4 regions of the Desulfosporosinus sp. FKA genome follow, and region 1 is predicted to be linked to each of the others. Evidence: riboswitches for the same ligand, from Rfam matches in the RefSeq annotation. Region 1 holds a riboswitch; each other region holds the start of a gene.

Region 1 (8,227 bases):
CGGAGCATCGAAGCCTATTTCAATCAACATTAAAGGAGATGATCAGGCTACCCTTGCGACTCTGTCCAAGCAAGTTGAAACTATTGTGAAATCAGTTCCCGGTGTTATCGATGTTGGTAATAGTGCAGATGTCAAAAGCAGCGAATTAAGAGTAACGATGGACAGTTTAGCGGCCTCACAGGCGGGAATTTCCACCTCGGATGTCGGCAGTACAATCAGGATGGCCTTGCAGGGCACAAAAGTAGGAGTCTACAGGTCCAACAACTCGGAAAATGATATTACACTTAAATTTATGGACGGACAAATAAAAAATGTCGATGATATCAAATCCATTAAGATCACTAATCAGGCGGGAGTACAAATTCCCTTAAGCCAAGTCGCAACAGTTGTTAGAGGAGAGAGTGAACCGTCTCTGTCCAGAGAGGATAAGCAAGACATAGTTACAGTTGATGCTAACCTTCAGGGAAGAGTTCTCGGTGAGGTCACCCGGGATATTCAAACAAAGCTTAGTTCTGTAACCTTGCCTTCAGGATATAGCATAAGCTATGGCGCAAGCCAGAAGAATATGGCAGACTCCTTCAGCTCTCTCGGCTTAGCCTTAGGTGCTTCCTTGGCGCTGGTCTATATGATCTTAGTAGTTCTCTATGAATCGTTTTTGACCCCGGCGATCAGAATGGTTTCTCTTCCCTGTGCTATTATCGGAGCGCTTCCTTTGCTGGCCTTAACCGGGCAAACATTAAATATGATGTCTTTTATCGGTTTGATTATGCTGGAAGGGCTGTCTTCCAAAAACGGCACATTGTTAATTGACTATACGAATACCTTAATGCACAAAGGTCTGAGCTTAAAAGAAGCCTTGATTGAATCGGGTACAACAAGACTAAGACCAATTATTATGACGAGTGCGACTATGATTGTTTCCATGCTGCCTGTTGCTCTTTCCATAGGTGAAGGAAGCGAAATGAAAAAGAGTATGGCTATCGTAATCATCGGAGGCATGGTCATGTCTACGCTCCTTTCGCCCATTGTCTTGCCGGTAGTTTATACTTTAATGGACGATTTAAAGCATCGTATTTCAAAGAAAAGAAAAACAATAAATGCCGGGGAGGTTCCACAAATTGAAATTTAATCTTAGTAGAATCAGGCAGATTAAGAAACGAACTATAATTATCGGTCTACTGGTAATAGCTGCTGCCTTAGGTGGGAATTATGCTTTAAAGCATAGAAAAGTTGAAGTTCCAGCAGTTACTGTGAAAAATGTAAAAGCGCAAAAGGTCGCTCTTGGTTCTTTATCGACTATGGTTGACTACGCCAGTAAATTTGATCCTGTCCAGGAAATACAGGTTTTTCCCAAGACTGGGGGAAGAGTAGCCAGTTTAAATGTTGATATTGGTTCCAAGGTTTCCAGCGGACAGGTTCTCTTTACAATTGATGCGTCTGATCTTCAAGCTCAGCTGCAAATACAACAGCAGTCCTTAGCCGTGGCAGAGGAAAACCTCGCAAAAACACGCTTGAGCTCACAACAAACCTTAGAAAAATCTCAAATCACTTATAACGATGCCCAAAAAGATTATAATAATGAAAAAGCTTTGTATGATGGAGGAGCTGCTTCTAAACAGGATTTAGACAGCGCCAAAACAAAATATGATAATGCTGCTATCGAGTTAAATGCCGCTAAAGATGATTTAGCAGTGTCAGCAGCAGAAGCACAAGTCGAACAAGCGAAGGCAAGTGTTAATGCAGCTCAGGTCCAGCTTGATAATCTAACCGTAGTATCCCCTATCTCGGGAGTAGTTTCTGCCAAAGACGTTAAAGTTGGAGGAATGGTCAGTAGCCAATCAGGTTCCGTTACGGTTATTGATTCCAGCAGTATGGTGGCAGAAATTAGTGTTCCGGATCTTGTTATCGGTAAAATTAAGGTTGGTCAAACTGTACCTGTGAGCATAAATGCCCTGAAGGACAAAAAGGTCTCCGGAGTTATTACTACGATTAGTCCTAACTCGGATGCGAAGGACAATTCGTATTTAGTGAAAGTAAAAATTGATAATTCACAAAGTGGTTTAACTGCAGGTATGTTTATTAAAGTATCGCTGCCGGCCGAAAGTGAAAGTAACATATTGCTCGTTCCCAATCAAGCACTCAACATAGAGAATAATGTAAATTATCTTTATGCAGTTGTTAATGGAAAAGTTAAAAAAATAGCAGTAACGGTTGGTATTTCTGATAATAAAAATACCGAAGTCAAAGGAAATATCACAAAGGGTATGGAGGTAGTTACAGAAGGACAGAGCTTTTTAAACGAGGGAGAAAAGGTGAATATTGTCGAAGGAAGTAGTAAGTCGGAATAAAAGTCTATTGATATTAAAATAGTTTATGTGAGATAAAAGGAAACCCCTAGACATTAGAACTGTGTCTAGGGGTTTCGTCATGCAGGCGGTATTTTCGTTTATGGTGAGCAAATTTATAGTGACTTTAAGATAAATCTGTGGTATAGTATCCCTAGTGATAGTATTCACAATCACAAATAATAACTTCAATTGTGAATTATGTGACAAAACTATTTTTTCGGTACTTATAAGCTGCCTAAAGCTTTTTAAGGTATATTTTAAAGGGGGAATTTAAAATGTGTCCATATATTAATGAAGGGATGAATGTTAACGGTTCGTATTATTATTGTGATGCTGCGGCTCGAGGTGTAAAGCTAAGCGCGAGGGAATTAAAAGATATTGGCTGTACCGTGGCGCAAAGGAAAACATGTAAGAGTTTAATGGAAATGACTCTTGGGTATGCTTTGCTTCCAGATTCTGTCGAGAAGAATACCAATATAATTCTTAATTTTAACAGAGATAGCAAAAAACTTTGTGCCAAATAGATTTATCTCACTTAGCTCATAGCGTGTATAGCTAAAGCCCTCACAGATGAGGGCTTTAGCTATGACCAACATTACTGATGCTTTTCGTTTAATAATAAGGTATCAACAGCAATGCTGAGCTCTTCCAAATCAAAAGGCTTAGTCATTACATAATCGATATCACCATTACGAAGTATTTCGTTGATCTCTTGTTGATCCGTGTAAGCGGACATTAAAATGATTCGAATGTTTGGATTATAACGATGTAGTTGTTCTCGAAGCTCTAAGCCGTTCAGGCCCGGCATCTTGATGTCAGATATTATTAAATCGGGCAACTGTGCTTTCGCCAATGACAATGCTTCGATTCCTGAAGTGGCAGTCAATACGGTGTACCCTTTCGAAGAAAAAAGAGCATTCAGGAGACTTCGAATTCCAAGATTGTCATCAACGATTAGTAAAGAACCTTGACTCAAGCAAATCCATCTCTCTTTCCATAGCTTTCCTACATATGTATGGGAATTATGGTATGTATATGACGCAATATAAGTAAAATAACTGTTTTTGAAACTAAGAAATGTAAGCAACGAAAGCTGCTTACATTTCTTAGTTTGCAGCCAGGCTGTCATATTCCCAATGGAAGTTAGACCCTTTAGCTTTGCGTCTTGTCCTTTCGAACAATTTGCCCTAATGTATATTATGTTGGTTCCGAGAAAATCAGAACTTTTCTTATATTATAAGATATTATAAGACAAAATTTAACAAATTACAACATAATTTAAACCTTAAGATAATACATTAACCGCCTAATTTTTTGTTAAATATTTTTTTCGATCTTCGATAGCTATTTTGCAGCACACACCTATTTAGGTATAATTGTACGAAGCTACAGCCATGGATCTGCTTATGCTCGGAATCCTGTTTTATGATAGCCACTATGATGATGCTTCTGAAATGTCCTATCATTAAATTGACCATTGTTTCTGTGATGATTTTCTTCTTGAGGATTTGGTATTTTATAGCCATCGTTATTACTATTATTATTATTGCTATTGTATTCGTTTCCCTGGTCTATTGTGGTGTTACTTGAAGTTTGACCATATAAGTTTTGATATTCTGTTTTAGCTGCTTGCATTTGTGCTTCACCTTTATTACATCCTGGGCTTATAAGAGGACAATGCTTATTACAGCCTGTGCAAAACAAGTTTCCAAGATAATCAAACAAACTAGGGCGATTAAGTTCTTGAGTGTTCTCAAAAGCCTGGTTGGAATTTGGACTGTCTCCCCGATTTGTGTTGTTTTTGTTAGGGAGATTTAGCGAATTTCGCATTGAGACAGTTGGAGGATTCGAGGGATTACTTGACCATTTATTAGATCCTAGTATATTACGGTCAAATATAATACCCATTATTAACCCTATTCCTAAAGTTAGTACAAACTTTCTTTCATCATTTGCAAGCATATTACCTAAGGAGGCAGACAAATACTTTCGATGCCATAAAACATGTATGGATATTATGACAAGGCAACAATATGAGACAACTTTATGAACAGTTACAAGAAAATCAGAATTTCCATTTGATACAGCAGGAAAAAGCACTTGAGAAATAAGAATGCCGGTTATGGCTATAGTACTAACACAAAGGAATAATCCAATATTAATTAAGAACATAAATAATAGTTTCTTTGCTGATTTTCCTCCGAATTGAAATTTGAAGATATTTTTAACCCACGTCAAGTTTGCCAAGATGTGAAGGATAAAAAGAGTGATTGCTAAGAGTCCTGCAATTTCGTGAAAAACCAGGCCAGTATCAAAAGGGTTTAATAAAAGCAAGTAAATAATGATCATTATAAAATCGAGAGCTATTTTTAAAGGCGGTTTACAATTCAATGAACTCACTTCCTTAAAAGATTTATAGTTTCATTTGGTCGATGTTTTTGCCTTATTATTAATATAAAGTGTTTTCCTGAAATTAATCTGAATAAATTCATTTCCGCATCGTTGGCTGATTTTCCATAGGGAATTGGAATTTTTGAGAAGTGACTCGAGAAAAGTTAGACACTAATTTAATTTAAATTAATAGCCTGTCGACTTGCTTGAAACGTGTTATCTAAGGTATAATTATGAAAAGTTCTATACTTGGAGGGTTCAATGTTTGACTATTTTCGACCAACACTTCAAGCTCCTTCCATAGATCTCATTCTTGTTGAGCAACTTGTTCGAGATGGAATTAAGGGGCTCATTATCGATTTAGACAATACCATGACACCTTGGAATGATGTCGAAGTGGGTCCAAAGGTTAGAGAGTGGTTTATCAAAGTTAAGGCAGCTGGCATCTCTGCCTGTGTCGTGTCAAATAATAAGAAGCGGCAACGCGTGGCAGTTGTTGCGGAACGGTTAGGAATTCCTTTCGTTTTTGGGGCGACAAAGCCGCGCAGAAGGGCTTTTCGTGCGGGCCTGAAAATGTTAGGAACAGGGCAGAATGACACAGCAGTTATAGGCGATCAATTATTCACAGATATTTTAGGCGGGAATCGACTCGGCCTCTATACGATTCTTGTGACGCCCATTAATGATCGCGAATTTATTGGAACGCGGATTATGCGGCGAATGGAAAAGGTTCTCGTTTGGCTGATGAAACATTTTGCTCCTGCGAAACCGTACAGCCCTAAAATACATTAAGAAATATACCAACAAGGGAATGGGTCAGCCATTCCTTTTTCTCTATAGTCGTAACTCATTGTCAACAATATTTTAATCTTTGATAAGGGATGGATGCTATGGAAAAACACTTTGCTGTGATTGGGAATCCTATTGGACATTCTTATTCGCCGGGAATGCATAATGCGGGCTATAAATATCTTGGTATTGATGCGCAATACCATCGTTTTCAAGTGCTCTCTGATCGCTTGGCAGAGGCTGTCAATGGGTTGTGTGCCTTAGGTTTTAGCGGTTGGAACGTTACACTTCCTCATAAGGAGACTATTATTCCGCATCTCGATACCCTTACGCCTCAGGCAAAGAGAGCTGGTGCCGTGAATACCGTAAAGATTGTCGATGGAGAAAAGATAGGTCATAATACGGATGGGGACGGATTTATCTGTTCCATTGAGAGTGAACTTCAGGAATTTACGGACAAAAAGGCAGTTGTTCTAGGTGCTGGAGGCGCTTCCAAAGGGATTGCTTTAGCTCTTGCGGCCAAGGGCATGCGCGTGCATATTCTTAATCGAACACCTGAAAAAGCAGCAGAGCTAGTTAGGATTCTAGATTCTAAAGGTGGTCGAGGAAGTTTTGGCGAATTTAAGCCTGGAGATTGGCTGGAGGACGTTGACCTATTAGTACAAACAACTTCTTTAGGTTTACGAGGTGAACCATTTCCCTTTACACTGGAAGGTATCTGTCCAAAGGCATTGGCCGTTGATATTATCGTAAACGTTCAAGAAACCTCATTTCTACAAGAAGCAAAAAAATTAGGTTGTCGTGTTTTAGATGGAACTGGTATGCTTCTCCATCAAGGAGCATTGGCTTGGGAATTTTGGCTAGGCGGACAGGCGCCGATTGAAGTTATGCGTAAAGGCCTCCAAGATCAGATGCAGCGGCGGGAGAGGTTATAAACAATAGAAGGAAGAGAGCCATGTCACAGATAGGGGAAAGAGAGTACGGATTTACCCTTCTAGAAATGTTGTTGGTATTGACACTCTTGGCGGGAGCGGGTTTTGCACTGCTCGTTAAGCTTCCCAATCGTTGGGAACAGGACCGGCTTTCCCTTGTGACTACCCAATTATTAGAAGAGATTCGTGATGTCCGCCAGGCTTCTTTGTCTGAAAATGATTGGTATCAGGTTAAGTTTTACACTCAAGGAGAACATCATTATCAGATTTTCAAAGAGGGAACTAGAATTGAAGATATTTCTCTGCTGAAGGGCATTCGATTTCTCGGACAGCCGGATAATCTTTTATTTAATGCTTCTGGCAGAAGTGCAGGTACAACCATTATTTTAACCAACTCTTTTGGAGAGTGTCGAAGTGTCGTTGTTGCTCCTGTAGGAATGAGAATTCGAGAGAAGTGAACTCGTTCAGCTAAAGCTGAACATCGAAACTTCGGTTGGGAACCCACTTCCATTTAAAGAAGTGGGAGTCTTACGATTGGATAAGTGAATATAGTCTGTAATTAAGCGACAATTTCTATGAAATTAAGATTTAGCAATTTTTGCTTTAGTAAAGGGAAGGGATTAGAGTGCGCTTTTTAACCGCAGGGGAATCTCATGGTCAAAAGTTGATAGGGATAATTGAAGGACTTCCCTCAGGAATGAAGATTTCGAAAGAAATAGTCGATCAGGCCCTAAAAAAACGGCAGCAAGGTCCGGGACGCGGGGGACGGATGGCTATTGAACAGGATCAAGTCCATTTTATTTCTGGAATGCGGGGCGGATTGAGTACTGGCGCTCCTCTGGCCATGGAAATTTTGAACCGCGATTGGGAAAACTGGGAGAAAATCATGACCTCGGAGGAAAAGGCGGATTTAGAAAGCCGTAAAGTGCTGACCCCGCGTCCAGGTCATGCTGATTTGACAGGGGCTTTAAAATATCATACAGAAGTAAGGAACATCCTGGAAAGGGCGAGCGCTCGCGAGACAGCTATGCGAGTGGCCATCGGGAGTGTTGTAAGGCAAGGCTTGTCCCAATTAGGAGTGGAAATTCGGGGGCGAGTGACCGCTGTTAGTGGTCTTCATGCCAAATTATCAGAAGATGATGGGTATTGGCGGCGTGTTCAGCAATCAGAATGGTCGGTGGGAGACCCTGAGGCCGAACGCCAAATGGGGGAACGTCTTCGGGAAGCTCGTGAGCAAGGAGAATCCTTAGGAGGCCTGTTAGAAGTCCAAGTCCTTCATCTTCCGGCAGGACTTGGTTCACATGTACAATGGGATCGTAAACTTGACGGAAGATTAGCTCAAGCTGTTCTTTCCGTACAGGCTATCAAAGGAGTCTCCTTTGGTATAGGCTTTGATGCCGGAGAAAAAATGGGTTCCTTGGTGCATGATCCAATAGGATATCAGCCGGGTCAAGGCTTTTACAGGGAATCAAATCGTGCCGGAGGAATTGAAGGAGGGATGAGCAACGGAGAGGCGATTGTCCTCCATGCTGTCATGAAACCAATTCCTACTCTCTATAAACCGTTAAATTCTGTTCATCTTGAAACAAAGGAAATCGTCAAAGCAAGTGTGGAGCGCTCTGATGTTTGTGCAGTTCCGGCAGCTTTGGTGGTTTTGGAACATGTCGTCGCATGGGTCATTGCAGAAGCAATTTTGGAAAAATTCCCAGCAGATAGTTTTCCGGAGTTAGAAACCGCTTGGCAGACTTATAAAGAATATCTAAAGAA
Region 2 (8,227 bases), on a different contig from region 1:
CCATTACACAAGCCCAGGAAACGGCAATCGAAAATGCTATGCAAACAGCTCGAAAAAGCGGCACCAAAACAGATATGAAAACCGTTCTTGACAGTCTCGTTAGTGCAGGAACCATTACCGCTGACCAAGAAACTGCAATTACGAACGCTATGCCTCAACCTAATGATCAAGGCCTCAAGGAAAAAGAACATAAAAACCCAATCGATAGCTTAGTCACTGCAGGTACCATTACCCAAGCTCAAGAAACGGCAATTGAAAATGCTATGCAAACAGCTCGAAAAAGCGGCACCAAAACAGATATGAAAACCGTTCTTGACAGTCTCGTTAGTGCAGGAACCATTACCGCTGACCAAGAAACTGCAATTACGAACGCTATGCCTCAACCTAAAGAGAACACCGGCTTAAAAACAGCTTTAGATAAATTAGTTACAGCCGGAACGATTACTCAAGCTCAAGAAGATGCTATCTTAACAAAATAAGACTACAAACGGCAAAAGCGTTGGAAATGAGTTGTTCCAACGCTTTTGCCATTTTCTATTCTCACTATAAAGTGAACTCGTTCAGCCAAAGCTGAACATCGGGGCTTCAGATACAATAATGTCCAGTGGACATTATTGCCGAGCCGCCCTTTCCAATAGGAATACTGATAAACATGATTATCCAAATGAGCATTTAGATTCAAAGTTAAATAACATTGGCGTTGAACGACAGTAAGTGAAAAAAGCCTTCCTAGGTGTTAACCCTAGAAAGGCTTCGGTCGATTAGATAATTACCAATTGTTTCTCGTGCGTGGTTGATAACAGTCACGGCAATATACTGGTTTATCACCCGTCGGTTGGAAAGGCACTGTCGTTTCTTTTCCACAATTAGCACAGATTGCAGGAAACATTTCTCTTTGAGGGCGAGAGTATCCACTATTGTTTCTGCCTTGTGCCTTTCTGGCAGAACGGCATTTTGGGCACCGACCGGGTTCATTAGCGAATCCCTTTTCGGCGTAGAATTCTTGCTCGGAAGCGGTGAAAGTAAACTCACTACCACAATCCTTACATGTTAAAATTTTGTCTTCAAGCATTAAAAAAACCTCCAAATCAAATTACCCGCGCTACATGGGAAGTATTTATTGCTTCCTATAGCTTTAGGCAACAGAGGAAGGTTTTCGTAAATCCGCAAATATTAACGAGCTTATTAAGTATAACTGTAATGAAGAAATAAGTCAAATACTTAATAAACTATTTCTTAAATATATATTTCCTAAATATGGATACTATGAGCATTAAAACAAGAATTCAGGCATAAGCAAAACGTTCTCTAAAACCGTACTTGAGATTATCACTAGGAGTTCAACACTTCATCCAATAAACGAACTGCTTGTTCCTCTTTAAGGCCCTTAACCTCCATTATCTCACTGACAAAAACATGACGTGCATTATTCAACATGTTTACGTCATCTGCTCCAAGTTTATTTATTTGACTCTTACGTGTTAAATCACGGATAATTTCCGCACCTTTATAAATGTCACCACTTTTAAATTTCTTTTTATTAATATCTTTGCACCATCGTTGATTTTCAAGAATAATCGGGTCAGTATTTCCAAGGTTAAAATCACTGAGTACATTTTCCAATATCTCATGGTTAACCATCTGACGCATACCCATATCAACAGCTTTGTCCATTGGAACCATAACATGCAATTTCTCCTGAGGAATGTTCAAAATGTAGCAGAGTTTTCTTTCCCCTAAGATCTCTTTTTCTTCAACTGCTTCTACAACACAAGCCCCATGAACTGGATATATAATCTTGTCACCAACGTTAAATATCATACCGTCTACCTCCAGACTAACACCCTAAGTATATCACAAAACTAGGAAAATTAAAAATAATATTTTACCATATTATATTTATTTGTGTCAATAATTTATTGAAGAAGAAATCGGCTCAATCTCATAACAATTATTAATGGCAAAACTGGCGTCATTAAAAAACGAAAAATCCTCCCTTTAGCCGTCAAAATCCAAACGGTTAAAAGGAGAATTTACTTTTAAATTGTGTCATTTGCTCATTTTAGATTCAAACTCAAATACAAGCATACAATTTAAAAAGGCCATCAATATGGTGGGAACAAAGAAATTAGTAGCTGCGATGAGGGCCTAAGGGCCTTCACTTATGTTTTTGGGTTTGTTTATTTACATCATTGGGTTTGGAACGATGAACATTAACATCTGTTTTTACAGGTTGGCGATGAGCATTAATTGCACTGTCCACCTTATTTAGTAAAGCACGCCATTGTTTTTCAGACATCTTAATATTATTTTCACGATCATTTTTCAAATCTTCATTAACCTTTTCTCCAACTTTTTCTTTCCAATTTAATATCTCATTTTTAAATACTTCAGCCATATTTATGCCTGTATCACTGTTATTTTTGCACTCACCTTTTTTTGATGATGCATCAGTATAATAGTATTTATTAAGTCCTGTTATTTCCATAGCAATTTTCCTCCTTACATTATTAATGCCAACGGAAACAATTTATTATCTAATTCAAATCGTTCCCGAAACAGGAATTAATTGAGTCCTTTCTTATGTTATTATCGGCAAATATTTAGCAAATGTTTACATATCACGAAATTCTTCCTTGCGGCAACACTTGATGTTGCTTTAATCACCCTTCATCTTAGCAATTTACGTGATGAATATTATTGTTCCCAACATGATTCTGTTAAGTTACTTATTATTATTTTTTCGACGCTTTTCGACATATCATTAGGTTTTATTGTGTTATGCTTTAAAGAATATCCTTTCTGAACAACTTCACTAATGCAAAGGCAAACTTAGTGAAAACTAAGGACGCAGAGTCATGTGTCTTCCAATGGAATTCAAAACCGTTGGTATTCCTATCAAAGATGAACATGGTTTAGTGGCTGGAACAATTGTCGTTGGACGACCCTCTATGAAGCGCGACATCACAACAATGTCTGAAAATGTAGCATCTGCTATTAACCAAATTTCATTATCGATTAATGAAGTTTTGGTTGGTGTTACAGATATATCAAATGCTAATCAAGAAATTTCTACTATAGTTGCTAATTTAAATGACCAGGCTAAGAATACGGACGGAATTTTAAGTTTTATTAACAATATTGCTCAACAAACAAATTTGCTAGGATTAAACGCACAAATCGAGGCGTCTAGGGCTGGAGATTTGGGTCGAGGCTTCGGAGTCGTAGCTCAAGAAATTAGAAAGTTGTCCGAATCCAGTAAGGAGTCAATCAAAAACATTAACTTAGCGATAAAAACCACCCAAAAACTCTCTGCCAATATTAAACAAAAAGTTGAAGGCACAAATGTGGTATTTAACCAGCAAGCTTCTTCCATACAGGAAATATCTGCAACAATTGAAGAATTAAATGCAATAGCCCATAAATTAGAAACAATTGCTAACGAGTTATAGCACGGGTCCAAGAAGCTTAGAGGTGGGGGCTTCTTAGGACATACCAGCTAACGCCAGTAAAACACCTTAATCCATCGGTAACAAAATTAATACTTCTCAGTAATTACGCCAAATGAAGACGCCTTTATATGAGGATTCTCAATTAGTGGTTTTAATTGCTCCTTTGTACCATAAGCTATAGCTCCCAAAATAGGAACTTTCGAGGGGTCGGTATAACCTTTAGAATTAAGATTATTAAAGATGTTCAAGAATTTTTGGTTTTTGCTGATTTTTAAATTATAAAGGAAATTGTTGTAATCCGAGTCAAAGGTATTAATACTAATAGGTGGTGTTTTATCAACACCTAAAGTTTCGAACTCACTAATAAATGTGGCTTTACCATCGCATTCTTTAGCCTCTTTCTCATAGCGAACCATATCATCCTTCGTAAAAGTGTCCACCCAGTACCAACTAATATTAGCATTGGGGAGAATATGGGATAATTCGGAAAAAGTGTAGGGCTTATCAAAAGATAATCCAACCTCAATCAATTTATCGCTTCCGATTTGGCTCAACTCTGCCAAATCATTTTTATATTCTTTATACGTAATTTGGGGCAGAAAAAATAACATTTTATTGTAACCAAATTCCCAACAATTCAAAGGCCATTCGCCAGCAACTTGACCTCCTCCTTGCCCCCTTGTCATGATAAATTGAGGCAGAAGTCCAAAAGGTTGTACCCGTTCTTCTAAGACTACAATTTTATTCCCCACAGTTCGGCTTATAGTGTAATTACTTCTCCCCCCCAAGAAACCGAGAGTATCAGCTGAATTACTAATGTAGCCGTTCGGTACAGTCAGTTCAATGTAGGCACTCAAAGACTCAAATGTTTTATTACTCATGTTAATAGTCAATGCAGTATTACCTAATGTAATGAGCACAAATACCAAGCACGCTATAAGTATAGAAATTAAAACAGTTCGTATAGTAGATTTTCGTTTGCCTTTTTTTATAGCTCTATTTAATTTATCCTCATCGAAAATTTGGTCTAATTCATCGCTATTCATTTTATCTTCCATACTTATCACCCCATACACTTTTAAATTCTGTTCTTGCCCTTAGTAAATAGGTCTTAACTGTTTGTTCAGAAAGTCCTAATATCTTTGCAATCTCTTTGCAACTCAACTCCATTTCATATTTCAATACCAATAATTCCCTATAACTTTCTTTTAATCTATTAAGGCAATCATAAATTTCAAATATCTTTTCTTTCGCCAAAAGAATATCTTCAGTCTCATACTCACATGATAATCTTTCTAAAAAATGACTCCAATCAATTAATAACTCCTCTCTAACAGAAGCTTTTTTCAGGTAATTTCGGAAGTTATTTAAAGCAACTTTAAAAATCCACGAAGGAAGCCTTTCTGGTTCTATGTCATCAAAGTGTTCAATTGCCTTTACAAAGCTATCGTGAACAATTTCTTCTGCAACATCTCTACGGCAACCGTGCTTTAGCAAGTACCTATATATAATTAAAGCATGTTTGTTATATAAATTAGTAAGGACATCTTTTCTCATTCAATAAATCCTTCCAGAAAGTTCTTCTCTTATTAAGACAATTGACTTCATAAAAAGTATACAGTTTTGGTAAAATTTTAAAAGAGTTTATGACTCTGAAGTTAGTTATAAAATACAGCTATCGTTTTTCGAAATGTGTTAATTATAATCATTGATTGTTGTTTCTGAACATTTTTTAATTCGTCTAGACACAAAAAATCCTCCTTTTAGCCGTCTAAATCCAAACGGTTAAAAGGAGGATTCTACTTTTAAATTGGTGCGGGAGACAGGACTTGAACCTGCACGGTTGCCCGCTGGAACCTAAATCCAGTGCGTCTGCCAGTTCCGCCACTCCCGCATGTTGAAACCACGTAGCAAAAAATATAATACCATATATCTTACAAAAAGGCAAGGGATAGACTACAACTCGCCCAAGCCATAAACTCACAACAAAGTCACTATAAACTACCATAACTTGTAACCTGGGTTTACCTATCACACTGTTACCCCATGCTCCGTAATAACCAAAAATATTCAGATAGTAAAATGATCAGATCAATTCCTATCAAAAACAGCAAATTCTTCAGCCAATTCTCCGGATAGTTCCAGTAATATAAAACGATATTGATTACGACGAGGAGAGCCGAACTAATACCCCAACGCCAATACAAGCTTGAGTCTTTGGTAAAAAGATGAATAAACCAAATGATGGGCAAAAAAAGAAAGACACCCAAAAAGGTAATCATATTGTAGCCAATTTGACGACGCAGATCATCGGGGGTAGGTTTAGCTTTGCCCAAAATCTTCTCTCCTTATCTGCTCTGATTATTACTTGAATATCAGTATACCATAATTTTGACACTCCCACGGCTGAAGCGGGTGGAATACCTTCCAGAAAGGCCTTGTATTCGATAAACGAAGCAATGTATCGCTGACTATAGAAACTCCCGCACACTACTGAAGTGTACGGGAGTACTTTTTTAACTATTGTTCCCCTGCCATCTCAGGGGATTCAGCTACCCCATCTCTAATCTCTTTGATGGTCTTCTCTGCCTTGACTTTTACTTTTCGGCCCATTTCCATGCTCTGAATTTGGCGATCCTTTTACGGAAGGATGAACAAAATTGGAACCGGTCTTAGGGCCGGACATCATGGCTCCTTGAGTCATCGGAGTATGCCGAGCAGGTGTAACTTGCTGGGTCCCGGAATTATCCTCATCCTGGTCTTGATCATCGAGGTTAAGCTTTACATTTTGCTTCAAGGACTTCTTAAAGTTTTCTAAAGCGGCTTTAGCATCCTTTTCTAATTGCTTAGTATTATTTGTTACCGGTTGAGTATTTGTTGGATTCGAGTTTGCTGTCACTGAGCCGGAATCAGTCACAGATCCTGACGTTGATGCAGAAGTACCGGAAGGAACCGTCGTACTCGAATTCGTACTCGAAGAAGTACTTGAAGTCGTACCCGCGGTGGAATCCGTCCCTTCAGCAGGCAATTTAGTTACAGCCTTTTCCATAGTTTTAACAATATTCAAGGCTAATCTTTGTGCGGCTTGAGGGGGAAGCTTATCCAACAAACTGCTTAACACCTCAATATTGTTTGAATTCACATTTGCGAGAGCTATGGTGAGAGCTTTAGCCGTTTGACTGTTTGGATCTTTTGCTTGGTTAATAAAATTTTCAGCTTGACTGATCTTGTCTGAGTATTGAGACAGACAGGCTTCAGCTGCCTGAGAATTTCCTTGCTGCATAAGTTTCTTAGCTTCGGCTAGATTTGCTAAAGCATGGTGCTCATTAATAGAAGCCTTATTAACGGGATCGGAGGTCAACATAAGCTGAATTTTGCCTAATAAATCTGTGAACCAATTTTCGGCTGTGACGGTATTGCCATTACCATCAACAACAGTCGCCGGAGATACCGTTACAGGCACTGTCGGGTCTAAGGGAGGCACAACTGTATTTGAATCTGAATTTGTATTTGCAGCTGTAGCTGTAGTTGTAGCCGTAGTTGCAGTTGCATTGGTTGCCGAAGCGGCAGAGGAAACAGTATCAGCGAGTGTCAGAGCGGAACCAACAGGCAGGGTAAGTAAGGTAAATGTTGCGGCGATAGCTATTTTTCTTTTCATGTGCTGCATTTTGTTCATAACTTATCATAGTCCCCTTTTTTGTGCTTTAGTACGTACTATTATTTCTTACGTATATAAAGGACGTTTTAAGGGGGGCACGAAAATTATTTTTACCCAATCGTAAGATAGGCCGTTGCAAAATGCATAAGCGCTCAGCGAAGCTTTTACTAAGGAGTATGCCAAAACCCCCTAAAATACCGTTTTCCTTTTATTAAGAAAATAACTCGTTCCCCAGAATAGTGCCAGGGCAGCAAATCCCAAAACCAGCCAAATCCAGGTTGCCCGCGCAATTCCCAAAAAAACAAGAGCCGTACCGATATAATACGGAATCATGGAAACCGCAGCGGTCCAGAGATAAGTCCATAACTGCATCGAGGGCATGGCGCCTGCTATATAATTAACAGCAAAGGCAGGGATAGGAAGCAGCCGGGCCACTAGTAAACCGAGAGACCCTTTGCCTTTGACCCAATTATCAACTGTGTTGAAACGTTCCGGCGAAATAAGTTTTTTCATCAGGGTTTGACCATAATATCGCACAAGAATAAAAATAACCAAGGAGCTGAATGTCGAACCGATCCAGGCAAAGAATACCCCCTCATACACTCCAAAGACTTTCAAAAACATAATAACCAGCCCTTCTGAGGGTATGGGCGTCATGCAGATTGCTGTCATCAGTAAAATTGCAAAAGCAACTCCCCAAATGCCCCAGGCCTGAATAACGTCAGAGATCCGGTTCTGACGATCATAGTAGAAAAAGGCCACTAACAAGACAATAAAAACAACAGTAATCAGAGCGGTTAAGCCATACTTTCCCAGCTTGTTTTGATCTCCCATCGTTAGACTCTCAGTCCTCCTCTTTTGGCCCCCTTGCGATTGGATAAAACCTAATTCTCGTTTAGTAATCTTCCCAAATCCTGCTATGTTATGTCTGATAATCCCTTGCCCTTTTTGAGCACCTATAGCCCTGATTCCTTAAATTTACGCTCCATTAGTTCCGTAAGCCTGTGAAAGGGCTTTTTTAAAATCCCCAGGCAGAGAAATACAAGGCTGAAGATAAGCAGAGCAGCTGCATAGTTGATTACTTTGCCCCATAATGGACCTGCTATCGCTTCCCGAA
Region 3 (8,227 bases), on a different contig from region 1:
TTGCCTGGCCTGATATTTTGTTTTAGTTTAAACTTGGAGACCATTTCCTCTAAAAGAAGTGCTTGGCTAGAAAGTTCTTCACTTGCGGCGGCACTTTCTTCAGACGTTGCTGAATTATTCTGTACGACCTGAGACACTTGTGTGATTCCCTGGTTAACCTGAACAATCCCCACGGCCTGCTCATTGGAAGCAATTGCAATGTCATTAACCAGATTTGCTACTTTTTCAACTCCATTAACAATTTCATTAAGGGCATCTGCTGTCTCCCGAGCAATTCTCGTACCGCCTTCAACCTTCTTAATGGAACCTTCTATCATATCGGTTGTCTCTTTGGCCGCATTTGCGGAGCGAGCCGCAAGATTTCTTACTTCCTCAGCTACCACTGCAAAGCCTTTACCATGCTGACCAGCTCTAGCGGCTTCGACAGCGGCATTGAGGGCCAAGATATTCGTCTGAAATGCTATCTCATCAATCACTTTTATGATTTTGGAAATGCTTCCTGAGGCATCGTTGATTTCTCCCATGGCTTTAAGCATTTCCTGCATGTGACTATTACCCTGGACAGCATTTCCTTTCGCAGTTTCAGCTAATTGATTGGCGTGATTAGCATTCTCGGCATTAATTTTCGTCTGTGAGGATATCTCTTCGAGGGAGGCATTTAGTTCTTCAATTGAACTGGCCTGTTCGGTTGCTCCTTGAGAAAGAACGATACTGGAGTCAGATACTTGCTTCGCTCCGGCAGCTACCTGTTCAGAAGCTGATGCTATATTAGCAAGTACTTCGTTATTTCTTTCCACCATTTCATACAGCTTTTGCCCAAGCAGGTCATTTTCGGATTTAATCTCCACATCCACAGTCAGATCACCGGCAGCAATTCTTTCCGCAACTTGAACCTGCCCACGGATATTGGAAATCATCCGGCTAAATGATTGGGCCAGGCTGCCAATTTCATCTTTCGATGTAATATCAACATTGACATTGACATCTCCAAGGGCGAGCTTATCCGCAATGTCAATAAGATGATTTGTCGGCTTAATAATGCTGTTGATAATAAGCAGACCTGCTATTATGGCAATAACTACGGCAAACACCAGAATCACTATTAAGATAAGTTTTGCTTGGGAATAGACAGACTCTGCATTTTTATAAGATGCATAAGCATTATCCTGATTGAATTTCGTAAGCTGAAGACATAGATCAGAAACATTATTAAAAATTTTTGCTTCCTCACCGTTCACTATCTTCATTGCCTCGGCGCTCTTATTTTGCTTGCTCAATTCCAAAACTTGATTATGTAATACTAAATACTGATTCCAATCCGCTTCGATATCATTAATTAATTTGCGATCCGTATCACCATCTATAACTGATTTTGATTCCTCGATATTTTTGTCAATTTCTTCCTTTTGAACTGTATTCATTTCTTTTTCCAGTTCTTGCCTTTCCTCTGGGGTTTGAGCTATAATGTGCTGCAGCTCCTTCATCCTGAAATCAGACGTTCCTGTCTTTAATAAATCAGCATAATTAACACTGGGTACCACGTTATTAGCCTGGTAGGCAACTTGAGAATTAACTATTGCCAACGAATATATTGAATAAATCCCCATGGCAATCATGATTATTGCTATGGCGCCAAAACCTAAAAATAGCCTGGCCTTGATGGTTAAGTTCTTCATGAAAAATACCGCCCCCTTTTTTAAAAAAAGTCCTTTATAACGCTTCAGCTAAATCTTGCACTTCATCTTCAGTAAGCAACTTTTCGCAGTCCAACAGAAGTTTTACACTGCTTCCCACTTTGCCAATTCCTTTTATGTACCGATTATTAGACCTCATGTTAATTTGCGGAGGCTCGACAATATCCTGATCTGGAATTGATAAAACCTCTGCAACACTATCTACTATAAGCCCAATTGATATAGCTTGAATTTCCACAACATTAACACAGGTTCTGTCATTATAAGTCCTGGGCTCCTTCTTAAAACGTAGCCTAACGTCCATGACTGGGATGATCTTACCTCTCAAATTGATAATGCCCCTAACATATTCGGGAAGTTCCGGTATCTCTGTGATCACCTGAATTCCAATAATTTCCGTAACATACATGATTTCAATACCATAGCTTTCTTCGTCCAAAGAGAACGTCAAATACCTGCCCTTTTGAGTGTCTTCCTCCATTTCTAACGTATTTTCAATTGCCTCAGCCATAATTTTTGCTCCTTTCCCTGTGCGTGATTTTGTTGAGCATTAAACCTTTATTATCCGGCAAGTCCAGCGATATCAAGGATCAAGCTGATACTTCCATCACCTAATAACGTGCATCCAGCGAGTCCTTTTACTTTTTTTAACCGTCGGATATAAGCTGGAAGAGCTTTAACCACAACTTGTTGCTGACCAAGAAGTTCATCAGCAAAAATACAAAACGTTTGCTTATCCTGTTCCAGCATAATTAAGATCCCGTCTGTAAAGTTGGTTATCTTGGTTTTTACGTGATAAAGTTCATGGAGCCGGATAATGGGAAAACACTGACCTCTAACCATAATCATTTCGTTATGATCCGGGTCTTCAATTAAATCAGTGCTTTTCGGTCTAAAGGATTCTTTAATAACTGTCAGCGGAATAGTATAACGGGAATCACCTACTTTGATATTCATTCCATCGATGATAGCTAAGGTAAGTGGTATCTTTAAAGTTATAGTTGTACCTTTACCCGGAATGCTATCTGCTGAAATTGAACCACCAATAGACTCGATATTATTGACAACCACATCCATCCCTACGCCACGCCCGGAAAACTCTGTTATCTCCTCACTCGTTGAAAAGCCGGGAAGAAAAACCAGATTATAAATTTCCCTAACAGAATACTCGCTTTCTGACTTTAGTAGTAATTGTCGTTCGCGAGCTTTTTCTAAAATCTTTTCTTTATTAAATCCTCGTCCATCATCTCTAACAATTACTAAGACATCTCCGCCGGCATTTTGGGCTTCCAAGACGATCGTACCAACCCTCGGTTTTCCTTCAGATTCTCTTTGGTTAGGAGTTTCTATGCCATGATCAATGGAATTTCGAATCAGGTGCATTAAAGGATCGGATATATGTTCAATAATGTTTTTATCGACCTCGGTCTCCTCACCGATAAACTGAAGCTGTACTTCTTTACCCAACTTTTTACACATATCTCTCAACGGTCGGTTCATCTTTCTAAATGTTCCGCTTAAGGGAACCATCCGTACAGACATTACAATATCCTGGAGATCACTTGTGATTTTTCGCAGCTGTCGAGCGGCTTTATCGAAATTCTTTAAATCCAGCCCTTTAAGATCAGGATTTTGGGTAACCATCGCCTCGGCGATTACCATTTCGCCAACAAGATCCATCAGCTTGTCCAACTTCGCAACATTAACACTTATGATGCTTGGTTGAGACAGAGAAGAAATTTCTTTTTCTCCGTGTTCTTTTGGCCTCAAATCTTGATTATCTGCTCCAACAGGGGATTCATTTAATTGTCCCCCATCATTCTCCTTATCGTGGTTAAGATCGTCTAATTGATCCAAATGAAAATCTTGTAAAAATAAAGTTTGAGAAAATAGCTGATGAATTTCTTCACAAGAGCGATTTGACTTAAAACGAACGTTTAACCCCTGCTCTCTAATCACTTTTGAACTAGCATCAGCATCGAGGTCTTCCGGTATATGTTCAATTTCATGAGCAATACCTTCCAAATCATTAATCACTCCAAAGGCGCGAAGGTTTTCCATACCACAGCCGTCTTCAAAGTAAATAGACACTTGAAACGAATCATTAAGGACTTTTGAGTCACTAGACAATTCATCTGTATTTTGTAGTCTTGGCTGGCTCGTTGGCAAAATATGTTTTTGGTCTTTAATCGCTGCCAAAAAGGCTTGAACTTTATTAATTAACTCTGAAGCATCTCCATCTGCTTCATAGCCATTTTTAATTTTAGCAATTTCTAGCTTTATATAATCAAGACCATCAAGCACTAAATCAGATAACTTTTCATAATTTACGTTTTGGGGATCATCTTCACGAAGGCAAAAAAATAAATCTTCAATAGCATGGGCTACAGAAGAAATATCAGTAAAAAGCATCATGGCAGATGAGCCTTTAATTGTGTGCATGATTCTAAATATTTCGTCAATGTCATCTTTTGGATAAGAACTGGCTTTTTCATTGACCAATACTATTTGCTCCATCTGTTCAAGAAACTGAACCGTTTCGTATAAATACAGTTCCAGCAAAGGTTCATTTATAGAGTCCTGATTCAATAGCTTGCCCCTCCTTAAACTAAAAAAGCCTTTTCGCATAGCGATAAAGGCAAATGAAAACGTTCGGCGGCTTGGCGATCTTCAGGTTTATCTGTTAAGACCCATAGCTTTGCGTCCTTATCTTTCGATAAGTTTGCCTTTTGCATACGAATATTAAACTACTAGATCATTTAGTCAAAAAAATTACAATAATATCGAACTTTATAAGTCTATCGCAAAATTATAGATTATTTGCGTTCTTTTGTATAATTACTATATCAAATTATCGATATATGTCAATCGGTCTATAATATTGATCCATAGATCCTATTCTATTATAGGTACAATTATGATATTCTACTACCAAGTGTATCTAAGATAAAAAGCAAATACCTAACTTATTTGTAGTATTTGCTTTTTATCTTTTTTTACTTTTTGAATCTTTTCTTTACGTTCCTTACTTTCGGGTTGTAAATGCTCAAGACCAACCTCAGCTAGAATAGTTTCGAGAGTTTTAATTTCCTGTGCTGTCATAGTTTCTAAGTTTTCCTCCTATGCTTAGCAAATGCCTAATTAATAAACAATTCGTTGCTTATTAATAGTATAACTCCCGAATATGAAGTAACTGTTAAAAGAAGCTAAGTTTTTGTTTAAGTTTATCAATATTTGCCAAACTCCTGGTCAGTTAGTGAAATTCTTGGAAAACCATTGTTGGTAGCTGCCGCTTCTGAGCGGGCTTGCTCAAAAGAACCATCTTTGCCTAAATTCATAGTTTTCTTTTCAGTCATGTTTTCAAGTATTCTCAAAACTTCCGGACTCAAGCGGTCTATACTGCCCGACTCTGTATTTTGCTTTAGTTTAAACTTCGAAATCATGTCTTGTAGGATAGCTGCTTGGCTGGAAAGCTCTTCACTGGCTGCCGCACTTTCTTCTGAAGTGGCAGAATTTGTTTGAACGACCTGCGATACCTGCATAATACCTAAATTTATTTGCCCAACACCGGTAGCTTGTTCAGTGGAGGCAACGGCAATATTATTAACAAGGTTAGCCACTTTCTCAATACCATTTACAATTTCATTGAGTGCTGCCGCAGTATCACTGGCAATTTTGGTACCACTCTTCACTTTCTTAATAGAACCTTCAATCATATCCGTTGTCTCTTTGGCTGCATTTGCGGAACGAGCCGCCAAGTTTCTTACTTCCTCAGCTACGACAGCAAAGCCTTTTCCGTGTTGACCGGCTCTTGCAGCTTCAACAGCAGCATTAAGAGCCAGGATATTTGTTTGAAAAGCGATCTCATCAATAACTTTAATTATCTTAGAGATATTGGCTGAAGCGTTGTCAATTTCTTCCATCGCCTTCAACATTTCCTGCATCTGGTTATTACCTTGAACGGCATTCGCCTTGGCATTGTCAGCTAAGATGTTCGCTTCATTTGCGTTTTCGGCATTCAGCTTTGTCTGAGTGGATATTTCCTCCAGAGAAGCAGTCAGCTCTTCGATGGAACTAGCCTGTTCAGTAGCCCCCTGGGAAAGAGCTATACTTGAATCAGATACTTGTTTCGACCCCGAAGCCACCTGTTCAGAGGCAGCCGCAATATTGGTCATAACTTCGTTAATTCTTTCGGCCATACGACTAAAGGCCGATGTTAATTGACCAATCTCATCTTTTGTATCTGCCTCAACATTCACATTAAGATCGCCATCTGCCAGCTTATCGGCAACTTTAACCATTTTATTGACCGGATTGCTGATAATGCGGGATATGAAGATGCCAAGAACTATTGCCAGAATTACTCCGCCTGTTATAAAACCTATCATTGTTATTATTGCAGTTTTTCCTGTAGACTGGTTAGAATCTGATGACTGTTTAGCATTATTTGTTTTCAACGTCATAAGGGTATCTGTATTTGTTTGTACCTCATCTCCAATTTGGACGTCCCGGGCACTGGTTAACACATTATACAAATCATCCATATTGTTTGCTTGAATGTCCTTGATCGCTTGTTGCTTAATTACTGCAAAATCGTCAAGGTTTTTAGATAATTTATTGTAAGCTTCTGCCGCCTGAGGGTCATTTATTCCAGTTTTAAAAGCAGCCATAGAATTGACTATGACCTTGTCAAATTCAGTTAATTTATTGATTGCCTCCAGCTTTTTATTGGGATCTTTTTGAACATACGCATCACGTATGGCCACACGTTCTCTTTGATACGTTTGAGCTACACTTGCTAAAGCCGGTAAAGTAGCGGTATGTCGAGAATACATGGTCAAGTCTTCCGCTGTGATTTTCTGTATATTTAAAACGCCTACTGTTCCAACTACTGCAGCAATGATAGCCACCAGAATAAAACCTATGATTAACTTGGGAGCGACCTTCAAATTATAAAACCATTTCATGATGTAATTCCCCCTTCAAGTGCAGACAGCCTCTTGCTTTCACACATAATTTCAATACCGTAGCTTTCGTGTCTTCCTCCATTTCTAAATTATTTTCAATTTCCTCAGTTATTTTCACACCCCATCCTTTAGAAAAAACATTTAGAAAAAAGCAGAAGCAACAATATGTTGCTTCTGCTTTTTTTTCGATATTTAAGCAACCAGGCTGTCATGTTTCAGTTAGAAATTTAGACCCTTTGGCTTTGCGTCTCGCACTTTCGCACGATTTGCCCGTTTTCATATATTTACTTTGTATATACACAGTTATCATGGTACAACAATTAAACCCTTATTTCAATATAAAATTACTTTCTTTGACATTATTCTATTTAAACATAATCGAGTCTCTCCCGCCCTTGCTGTAGTTGCTTAAATATTTATTTTAATTCAGTTAAAATTCAGGTTAATAATTAATAATATTACAAGACATTTAGACATAGCTCTTTCCTGAACGGCCTGGAACAATGTTCGATGCCCAAATTGAAGTCGATTGGAGGGGTTACTTTGCAAAACAACAACAACATAAGATTAGCATTGGATACTATTATGTTTATTAACTTAGTTCTTGTTATGACAGTTTCTAGAGGAGCATTTCATGAAGTAGCCGGTATCGGAATGGGATGTCTTGTATTAACTCATGGTCTAATCAATCTACAATGGGTCAAAAAGGTTTCTGCACGATTATTTGATGCGCAACTTCCAAGCAAAACACGTTTCACCTACTTGATAAACCTTTTGCTATTGGGATCAATGCTGATAACGATAGTAGGCGGTATATCAATGTCGCAAGTATTATTTCCCGGAATTGGTCTTCGTCATTTCAGGCAAATTCATTCACTAACAGCCAACATCTTACTCGTTTTAGTCGGTATTCACATGGGACTTCATGGGCAAAGGCTTTTGTCAAATATCAAACGGATATTTAATACAACCTTTCAAAAAATGATTGGAAGCATTGCAGTATTTCTATTAGTTTCCTTTCTCTTGTTCGGCGGATATAAATTAATTTCAGATCACGTCCCAAATGTTGAGTTACAACAGCAGGCCCCACGCCAACATAACACCGGCAATACTAGAGGACCTCATAAACTGCAACCCCAAAGTGATGGCAGGTTCAAAAATGAGCATAGAAATTTCAGCCCTATTGGTTTCATTTTTAACTCCGTAATAATTTTAGCGGTTGCTGTAATGACGCATACATTTAACACTAGGCATTCTAATAAATAGTTAACCAGGGCCCGCCCCCACTTATAAGAAGTGGGGGTCTTAAAAACTGGAATCTAGCTGCAACTGAAAAAAGTCGAACTTTAGGCTAGGTGAAACTTGTGATCAAGTACACTATTATAACAAATATGAACTGCGAGGCAACCAGATAGTAACACAGGTACCTTTTCCCCGCTCACTTTGAATCTCAATGGTACCTTCGTGGTTCTTAACAATGGACTGGCAAATTGATAATCCTAAGCCACTGCCTCCCCCATCACGTCTGCGGGCCCCATCAGACCTATAAAAACGGTCAAAAATATG
Region 4 (8,227 bases), on a different contig from region 1:
AAAAGCGCTCTCGCATTCTTCTATGTAGGCCAATCCCTTTTCAGAAAGCTTTATGAGTTTGCGTCTGGAATCTTTTTCATCCGGGTACTGATAGATAAGCCCGGATTTTTTCATCCGCTTGATAGATATTGCAATAGTTGGTGGGCTAATTCCGATTATTTCTGCCAATTCCTTCTGCGATGCTGACATATTATTCATTTCATTTTTAAGCATAAACAAAATTTGTGGGTTACTTACTTCGCCTATCCCCCTCTTTACAATTTCCTCCTTTAAACAATTATGGTGCATGCGGTCAAATACAGGGAATAACCATTCCAGTGAATTAAATTCAAATCCCAAAAAAGTTCGCTCCTAGCACATATAGTTTTACGGCTAATAGTTAGTCGACTAATTATAATAGTAGTTATCTTTCTTTCTTCTGTCAATATACTTTTGGTCTGCCATAGCCCCTACCCCGTTGGCATATTTGCCGCTTCTCTCCAAACTTTCATTTCTCAGAATTCCCGCTAAAAGGCCTGCTGCGAACCCATCCCCTGCCACCGTATCGATAACGTTTCCAACGCTGTATCCGGGAACAAACAGTTCTTCAGATTGATGACGTAAATAGCAGCCTTTCGGGCCTAATTTTATGGCAACAATTGTACTTCCTTGAGAAGAAAAATAATCCGCAACCTTATCAATATCCTTTATTCCCAGGAGAAGCTCTGCTTCATCAATACCTTCCACCCCGAGGGTACTGGCTGCTGAGTTTTTGCGATATATTCGCATGTTTATTATTATGAAACCACTGAAACTGATAAAATCGATAAAGCCCAAGAAGCACTCCGCATTCGGAAGATTCTTGGGCAGCAAATTTTATTTAACGTCTAGATTCTTGATTCTTCTTAACCTGTCTTCGTTTCAGACATGTAACCTAGCGTCCTTTTTCTTATCATATAATCATCCGTGTCAATTTCTCCGCGGGCATAGCGCTCATTCAGCAATTCAAGAGCTTTATCACTCTGTTTATTAACTGAAAGGAGAAATTTGCCTAAGTGTTTAACAGTATAGAATATTAGCAGGAGAACAGCGATTACGATAATAAAATGCAGCCCCATGTTAATTAAGGCGTAAACGTTTAAACCGTTATTTATTACATTGCTGCCGCCACTATTGGGAACAGAGAAATTAGAACCAGGAGCATTGGGAATAGGCGAAATATGCCCCTGACCACTTCCAAAGCTAAAGCCGCCGCTGTAGGGATTCATGGTTCAACTCACCTCCTTTTTGTTCTAACGTTACTCTAAACCAGACATTTGGTATTTTCGTGACTAAAGTGTGATTGTTATATCAAGGTTTCGTATCAATTGTTGATAACGCTTAATCTTAAAGAAAAAACAACAGCAAAAATCCCCATCGTCATGGGAAAGCAAGGAATATAAACGATGGAGTTATAACACCAATTTGAATGATACGATGCTATAGTTTAATAAATTTTGATAAAGTCATTAAGATACTGTCAACATCAACATTCCAGAAATTAAAGGTAGTATTATAACTATATGAAAGAGTTCTGTACAAAAAATTATGGGATGGACGATAAAGGCAAACTTGGCGAAAGCCAAGGACGCAAAGCTATGGGTCTTCCAGTTAAGCTGATGACTGCCAAGCTTCCAAAACGCTCAAATCGCCATACCGCAAAGGTGTGGCGATTTGTATTTCCACCTAAAACCCTAATAAAAGGAGGGCTCAAAACCTCAGCAACAGATGCTGTGCTTAAAGCGAATGATGAAAGAAAGCGTATGAAGTAAACAACTGTAAAAGTGCTAGACAAGATAAGTCAACTAATTTTGCCAAATACCAATAATTTGGAGGTGCTATGTATGAGTTGGTTTAGGAATTGGGAAATTCGAAAAAAGATTTTAGCCTTGGTCATAATAATGGTATTTTTCATCTGCGCAGTGGGTATTGTTGGTTATCACTTTAGTACCCTAGACAGTTCTCAAATGGATGATATCTACGCAAATTACCTTCTGTCTGTCAAGTACATAAATGATGCACGAGCTATGTCCAGAGCTGATGAATCAGATACCTTTCATTACTTTTTGGTCAAAGACAAAACCACTCAACAAAAGCTGGCAAACGAGATCAATTCCCTCTCCGCTGACTTTGATAAAAGTTATGCTTCTTACTTGAAATTAGCTAACAGTTCTTATGAAAAAGAAAGAACCGCTAAAATCAATCAGGAGATTACCGCCTATAGAACTGCACAGCAAAAAGCAATCGCGCTGGCCAATCAGGGAAACCCTAATGCTTATGAATACTTCACCAATAACGCTCAATCACATCTTGACACCTTAAATACAACGATGCAAGATCTTGCTGATTTCTGTGCCCAAAAAGCTGATACTATCTATTCCCAAAATCGCTCTGCCAATATCGATGCCCAAAGGGTAATCATTGCTTTAACTCTCATTGCGGCTCTTTTGGGTCTACTGATCAGTTATCTTATTGCTAACTTAATTACCATTAATCTTAAGAAAGTCTTAGCAGGAGTAGAACAAGTTTCCAATGGTGATTTAACGGTCGAAGATGTTATTGTCGAGGGAAACGATGAGTCAGGTAAGCTGGCCCAAAGTTTTAACCTTATGAAAAAAAATCTCCTTGAACTGGTTAACCAGGTTAGTCATACCTCAGAGCAAGTAACCGCATCATCAGAAGAACTTAGTGCCATTATTGAAGAGAGCACACAAGCCAGCAATCAAATCGCTTCTTCCATGGGACTTGTGGCAAGTGAAACCGAAAAAGAGGCAATAGCTATTGAGGACGTAACTTCTTCTATTGAACAAATTTCTGCCAGTACACAGGAAGTTGCAGCCAGCAGCAATGAGATTGCCGATTCAATGGCTACAACATTATCGACAACTCAAGCCGGGCAAAAAGCTTTGGACGAAGTAACTCTACAGATGAATAACATCAGTGAAGGGACAAATACAATTCAAGAACGCATTGAAGACCTTTCAATCAGCTCTGAAAAAATCAGCGCCATAATTCAGTTTATAACTCAAATCTCAGAACAAACCAATTTACTGGCTTTAAACGCCGCAATCGAAGCAGCAAGGGCAGGAGAAAATGGCCGGGGATTTGCTGTAGTCGCTGAAGAAGTACGCAAACTAGCAGAGCAATCACGAGTATCCACAACAGAAATCACCTCTCTTATCGAGCAGAATAATAAAAACATTCATTTAGCGGTTACCGCAATGGGCCGTGAAGTCGAAAATGTCAAAGGGGGACTTGAAGTCGTAAATCTTGCTGAACAATCATTTAAAGAAATCAGCAAGCTTGTAGAATCGGTGACAACTCAGATTGAAGAAATAACAGCAACGATTCAACAAGTAGCGCTTGGTACTCAGCAGCTGGCAACTTCGGCAGAGAAAATCGACAATTATAGCAAGGAGACCTCATCCCAAGCCCAAACAGTATCTGCGGGTATCGAAGAACAAACGGCATCAATGGAACAAATAGCCTCCTCCGCCAGCAGCCTGGCTTCCTTAGCCACTGAACTTCAAAATGTTATTGGTAAGTTTACTCTTTAGAACTTTGCATCACTAAGGACTGTACCAAAACTTGTTGGTGCCCTCATTGAATAAAGGCGTTCTCACTCCACTACATTAGTAAGCGAGAACGCCTTTGGCTTTTGCGCTGGTCTCAGCGCCAACCGAATTTGCAAAATAACTTTCGACACCGGTACTCTTCAAAGAGCTTATTTTGTAAAAATATTCGGTACTGGGATTAAGTCCTGTGTCCACATACTCTGGGGTCTTAACGTTGGCAATCTTACGATACCCTCGTTCCCGATCTGCCGAGCGGTAAACGTTATAAGTTGTAGCATACGAAGCAGGATCCCAACGCAATTTAATACTAGTACTGCTAACAGGAATAGTCACTAGCCCTTCAGGTATTCCCGGATAAAGTGTTTTCGTTTTTTTTGTCGTATCTGTCGTTGGTTTTACCTCACGGCTTGAAGAGGTGATCGATTCTGATTTAGGAACCGAAGCGGACTCCTTTGTATCTCCCTTGGTGTTATTTTGCAGGGTGTATTCATGCCAAAAATTATTCAAGGAACTCTGGATCGACTGTTGTTCCAAGTTTGGCAGCGGCGCCAGATTGCGAACAGATGAGTAGGCTTGGGGAACCGACTTCTGTTTCCAGATAAATAAAATCAAAGAAACAGTAATGATTGCTGATAGCAAGAGAATTATAATAATCGCTTTACCCTTTATTTTCATTGTCTGCCTACCCTATCCCTTCTTCGAATCAGCCATAAACTGCCAAGTGTGAGCAGCAGCACTGCTCCTACAACTACGGCGTATCCGAGGACAGGTCTTTGTTGAATAACGTTGGGCTGATTTCTTTGATTTTCCACTGTCGGGGATAAGGAGGTAATGGTTCCATCAGCCGAAATAATACTTAATTGTCCGGTTACTTGATCCACCAATTTACTGTTGGAAAGAATCTCACTTACTCTACTGAGAGAATCAGCTTTCGTCCCAAGGACTACAAAAAGAGGCTGCTGTTTATTCCAAGGCACTGTGGCCGCCTCAAGTAGAGCCGCTGTATTATTTTGAGTTGGGATGAAACTGACAAAAGGTGCTACTTCATAACTGCCATTTTGCTCTGGCCAGGCAGGAATATATTTTTTTAACGCTTCTAAACGTTCTTTTTCCTGAGTATATCCTACCATTATTACAGGGCCGTTATCTTCCATTTGCTTCGTCCTTGTCCCCAACACAACATTCCAATTAACCTGTTGCCCTTTTTGAGCTGCCCTGGCAGCAATTATCGCGGCCAAGGTCAATTCTTCCTGATCCGGTTGTTGAGATAACCACATCGTGGCTTGTATAGAAGGCTGACCGGGACGGGAAATCGTGGGGAATTCCTTCAGTCCCCATGAATTATCAATTGGGCCTGGAGCCAGATAAATTTCTGTATCCGCAGAAAGAACCGACCAAGCGACTTCATCATAACGCATCGCGCTGCCATTAACATTGAGATAGTTCATAAAAGCAAAGTTGACGGTCCATGAAGGTTTATTTAATTCTGATGCCGGAATCTGAACACGAAGTTCACCCTGATCGGAATTATTGGCATCTAGAGGAGTGCTTTTTACCGGAATTCCGTTTATGTAAACTGTGAGAGCGGACTTGGCAGGATCCAATTGTACAGCATGCCTAAAATGCACATTGATATAACTGGAACTTCCGGGCTGCCAATTTAAGGGGCGGTTGAGGACGATACTGGTTTGCTGGTGAAATGCCCCACCCAAGACGATATCCGAGTAGCCTAAATCAGATAAGGTATAGGAACCAGCTAAACCGATGGTTTGTTTTTGCGGCCGGTTGGCAGCGGGATCATTTTGAACAATCAGTGTATTGCCCTTGATCTGTTTAACCGTATCAGGACTGCTCAGAGACGCCGCTGCCTTGGCTAAGCCTGAAGAGTCAGTTCCTGAGACAAGCAGAGTATCTCCGTTCCCGTTTGAGCTTTGGTTGAAGGAAAGCACGCCTACCTGAGCCGGTAAATCAGAGTTCCCGGTACCGGGCAATTCCTTGAGCTGCCCGAAAAGGATCTTGTCACCGTCTCCAGAATTATCTTTTCCAACGTTAACCTTAAATTTGAGCGCCTGATAGGGTTCTTTAGAACCCCAATCAGCAGCTGTCGCCAACATGGATTTTATATCATCGACATTAGTATTGTTTGGTAAATACCACGTACTTTGCACCGGCTGCTGAGCAAGAGGATTTAAAAAAGGATACGGATATGTGGACAAACCGATTGAATTTGCCGTCAATTCGAGGTGTAAGTTCGAATGGGGCGAAAGAACAACCCAATTACCCGGATTGTCAATGTCCTGATCGTTTGATCCGGACGTACTCTGTTTGGTTGCAATCTGAATTTGATTGATTCCTTGAGCGAAGCTCCGAGCCGGCAAATCCACCCGCCATGATCCATTTTTTGTGTCTTCCTGCGAAAACCCTCGACTGGCAATAGGTACCCCATTGACGAGAACGCTAATGTTGGAAGCTTCATAATCAAGAATATCGGAATGAGTATAAAATAAGTCCAAAAAGCAATGTCCGCTGACTTGAAAATAGGGCTGTAAGGTAAAGTAATACGTTGCCTGATTAAAAGGCGCTTTAAATACTTGCTCAGTGGAAAATAAGGTGAGATTAGATAGTTCTTGCCTAGGCACTTCAGCGGCCCTAACACCAGACGGAAATAGAAGTAAGATTAGCACCAATGCTAGTGTGATAAGTTTCTTAGACACCGTTTCCTAACCTCCTGACCGTTCGGTCTTATACCAACGTGCATTGGTCCCCGAAATCCGATCGCTAATTGCTGAAATTGTTGCCTTTACAACGACAAAAAGCCACAACTGACAATAGGTAAAATACATAAGGCAAATAAGAAGAAGATTGAGGAATGTTCCCTCACCCGATTCGAAGTTTACAGAAATGAACGATTCGAAGATAAACATAGCATAGGCCATAAACCAGATAATCGTAAATGGTCCTGTGAGGGTTAAATTGCTTCTTCCCAATAAACCAAGAAGAAAAATCGCATCTGAAACTAGAATCGAAAAGAAGAAAATACCATAGGTAAAAAAGAAATAAATGATGTCTCCGGCGATACGTTTGTTTCTTAACTTAAAGATGTTACGAATATAGTAATTAATAACGCCTAAGTTTCCGCGAGCCCAGCGAGTTCGCTGCTTGATCCAGATCCTCCATTTCTCCGGTTCTTGCTCCCAGGTTACAGAATCAGGCACCCAAGTAATGTAGTAGCCCTCGTCATATAACCGAACGGTCAACTCAGTATCCTCGGTTAATGCTTTGATATTCCAACCTTCAATTTTTTCTAAGATGCTGCGCCTAATCAAAAAGTTTGTTCCCGTAATTGTTGTCAGGCCAAATAGACTGCAGCGACCCGCTTGAACAGTCCATTGGAAATTTAGAGTTTCAATGTTAACAAAGCGGGTAAGGATATTAGCGTTCTTGTTGCGCGTGCGAAACTTCCCAACGACAGCGCCGAGTTCAGGATCGTTTACAATCCTCTCCACTAATCTGCGAACCGCTCGCCTTTCAGGAGTATTATCCGCATCATAGATAACAATATACTCACCGCTTGAAGCAAGAAAACCTTGGTTAAGGGCGTTAGACTTACCTTTGGCTCCTAAAGGAGGGTTAATCGTAACAATTTTTAAAAACGGATACACTTTCTGTTTTTCGGCCAGTACATTACCAGTTCCATCTGTGGAACTATCATTGACAACAATGATTTCAATACGGTCTTTAGGATATTCCAATCTTGCTAAAGCTTCTACAGTACGGCCAATTACTTGTTCTTCATTATGAGCAGGAACAAGAACCGATACTGTCGGGTAAGACTCTAAACTAATGCCCGGAGAATCTTCTTCTTCTGAAAATGATGCCACAAACTGGCGATATCCGGCAAACGTTAGAATCACGTGGTAAAAGAGGAGCACCCAAATGGCCAAAACCGTTGAAATAAATAACCAATCCGTCAAAGTAAGGCTTCCCACTTTAACTCCTCCTTTTTTCGTACAAAATGCTTTTGCTCCGACGGATTCGAGACAGGATCAAGAGAAATAGTGACAGAATAATTAAAAGTAACGAAGCCAGTACATAAAACCAATTACGTACTGATAATCTCAAACCACTTAGGGATTGGTCAATGGATATGGCTGGAATATCCGATTTTATGCGGCGGTGCCCATTCTCACTTGTAATCGATACATGAGGAGTAGTTACCCGGTAAGTTGTAGTTCGCAGATCCACAAACCGGTATTTCAGTTGGCTCAAACCCTTTATTATAGGCAACAGCTTTTCAGGCGGCAAGTAGCTATGAAAAAAAAGGCCGGCAGTGCAATCAGGAACCACCGATAATTGACGAGCTTGTTCCAGAATCGTTCCGGCAGGGTCTAACAGTTTCGGATCATAATAGCCAAGATTGTTGGGATACACCAACATCCCTGCCCGTTGTGATTGATATGTAAAAGGAACGTTAACAGATACAGAGGATGAGGTATCAGAAAGCTGAACCTGACCGGACAACGTCGTAAAATTCCGGGCTAAAGTCTTATAGCCGCGGGAAGACATGGCTGAACCCGGCACTTCAAAGGCCAGCGGATACAAATCTAACCCTGCTAAGAGTTCAATGCCTTGTC

The links. Region 1 has a riboswitch for cyclic di-GMP ahead of B5771_RS09500 (response regulator). Riboswitches for the same ligand answer to the same signal wherever they lie in the genome.
Region 2: another riboswitch for cyclic di-GMP. It lies ahead of B5771_RS15420 (methyl-accepting chemotaxis protein); the one in region 1 lies ahead of B5771_RS09500 (response regulator).
Region 3: another riboswitch for cyclic di-GMP. It lies ahead of B5771_RS22255 (chemotaxis protein CheA); the one in region 1 lies ahead of B5771_RS09500 (response regulator).
Region 4: another riboswitch for cyclic di-GMP. It lies ahead of B5771_RS23280 (methyl-accepting chemotaxis protein); the one in region 1 lies ahead of B5771_RS09500 (response regulator).

What each region holds. Positions count from the first base shown of each region.
Region 1 is NZ_NAHZ01000026.1:116,827-125,053, reverse strand. Features, by position in the region: gene B5771_RS09515 (efflux RND transporter permease subunit) at 1-1,129, shown strand, start outside; gene B5771_RS09510 (efflux RND transporter periplasmic adaptor subunit) at 1,119-2,348, shown strand; gene B5771_RS09505 (hypothetical protein) at 2,624-2,872, shown strand; gene B5771_RS09500 (response regulator) at 2,944-3,324, opposite strand; cyclic di-GMP riboswitch class I at 3,458-3,545, opposite strand; gene B5771_RS09495 (DUF4405 domain-containing protein) at 3,753-4,739, opposite strand; gene B5771_RS09490 (YqeG family HAD IIIA-type phosphatase) at 5,001-5,531, shown strand; gene aroE (shikimate dehydrogenase) at 5,630-6,463, shown strand; gene B5771_RS09480 (prepilin-type N-terminal cleavage/methylation domain-containing protein) at 6,484-6,918, shown strand; gene aroC (chorismate synthase) at 7,086-8,227, shown strand, end outside.
Region 2 is NZ_NAHZ01000031.1:63,351-71,577, reverse strand. Features, by position in the region: gene B5771_RS15440 (hypothetical protein) at 1-479, shown strand, start outside; gene B5771_RS15435 (zinc-ribbon domain containing protein) at 770-1,072, opposite strand; gene B5771_RS15430 (CarD family transcriptional regulator) at 1,333-1,818, opposite strand; gene B5771_RS15425 (hypothetical protein) at 2,159-2,488, opposite strand; cyclic di-GMP riboswitch class I at 2,816-2,872, shown strand; gene B5771_RS15420 (methyl-accepting chemotaxis protein) at 2,859-3,452, shown strand; gene B5771_RS15415 (anti sigma factor C-terminal domain-containing protein) at 3,539-4,510, opposite strand; gene B5771_RS15410 (sigma-70 family RNA polymerase sigma factor) at 4,500-5,009, opposite strand; tRNA gene B5771_RS15405 (tRNA-Leu) at 5,264-5,346, opposite strand; gene B5771_RS15400 (hypothetical protein) at 5,492-5,788, opposite strand; gene B5771_RS15395 (DUF5667 domain-containing protein) at 6,016-7,128, opposite strand; gene B5771_RS15390 (VTT domain-containing protein) at 7,300-7,944, opposite strand; gene B5771_RS15385 (YhgE/Pip domain-containing protein) at 8,067-8,227, opposite strand, start outside.
Region 3 is NZ_NAHZ01000034.1:218,500-226,726, forward strand. Features, by position in the region: gene B5771_RS22245 (methyl-accepting chemotaxis protein) at 1-1,676, opposite strand, end outside; gene B5771_RS22250 (chemotaxis protein CheW) at 1,711-2,205, opposite strand; gene B5771_RS22255 (chemotaxis protein CheA) at 2,256-4,283, opposite strand; cyclic di-GMP riboswitch class I at 4,346-4,431, opposite strand; gene B5771_RS24450 (hypothetical protein) at 4,656-4,796, opposite strand; gene B5771_RS22260 (methyl-accepting chemotaxis protein) at 4,922-6,661, opposite strand; cyclic di-GMP riboswitch class I at 6,854-6,942, opposite strand; gene B5771_RS22265 (DUF4405 domain-containing protein) at 7,205-7,927, shown strand; gene B5771_RS22270 (ATP-binding protein) at 8,042-8,227, opposite strand, start outside.
Region 4 is NZ_NAHZ01000034.1:432,613-440,839, forward strand. Features, by position in the region: gene B5771_RS23265 (MarR family transcriptional regulator) at 1-339, opposite strand, end outside; gene B5771_RS23270 (PfkB family carbohydrate kinase) at 388-816, opposite strand; gene B5771_RS23275 (hypothetical protein) at 885-1,247, opposite strand; cyclic di-GMP riboswitch class I at 1,574-1,657, shown strand; gene B5771_RS24460 (hypothetical protein) at 1,617-1,790, shown strand; gene B5771_RS23280 (methyl-accepting chemotaxis protein) at 1,863-3,575, shown strand; gene B5771_RS23285 (fibronectin type III domain-containing protein) at 3,651-4,268, opposite strand; gene B5771_RS23290 (cellulose biosynthesis cyclic di-GMP-binding regulatory protein BcsB) at 4,265-6,307, opposite strand; gene B5771_RS23295 (glycosyltransferase) at 6,314-7,582, opposite strand; gene B5771_RS23300 (DUF2334 domain-containing protein) at 7,584-8,227, opposite strand, start outside.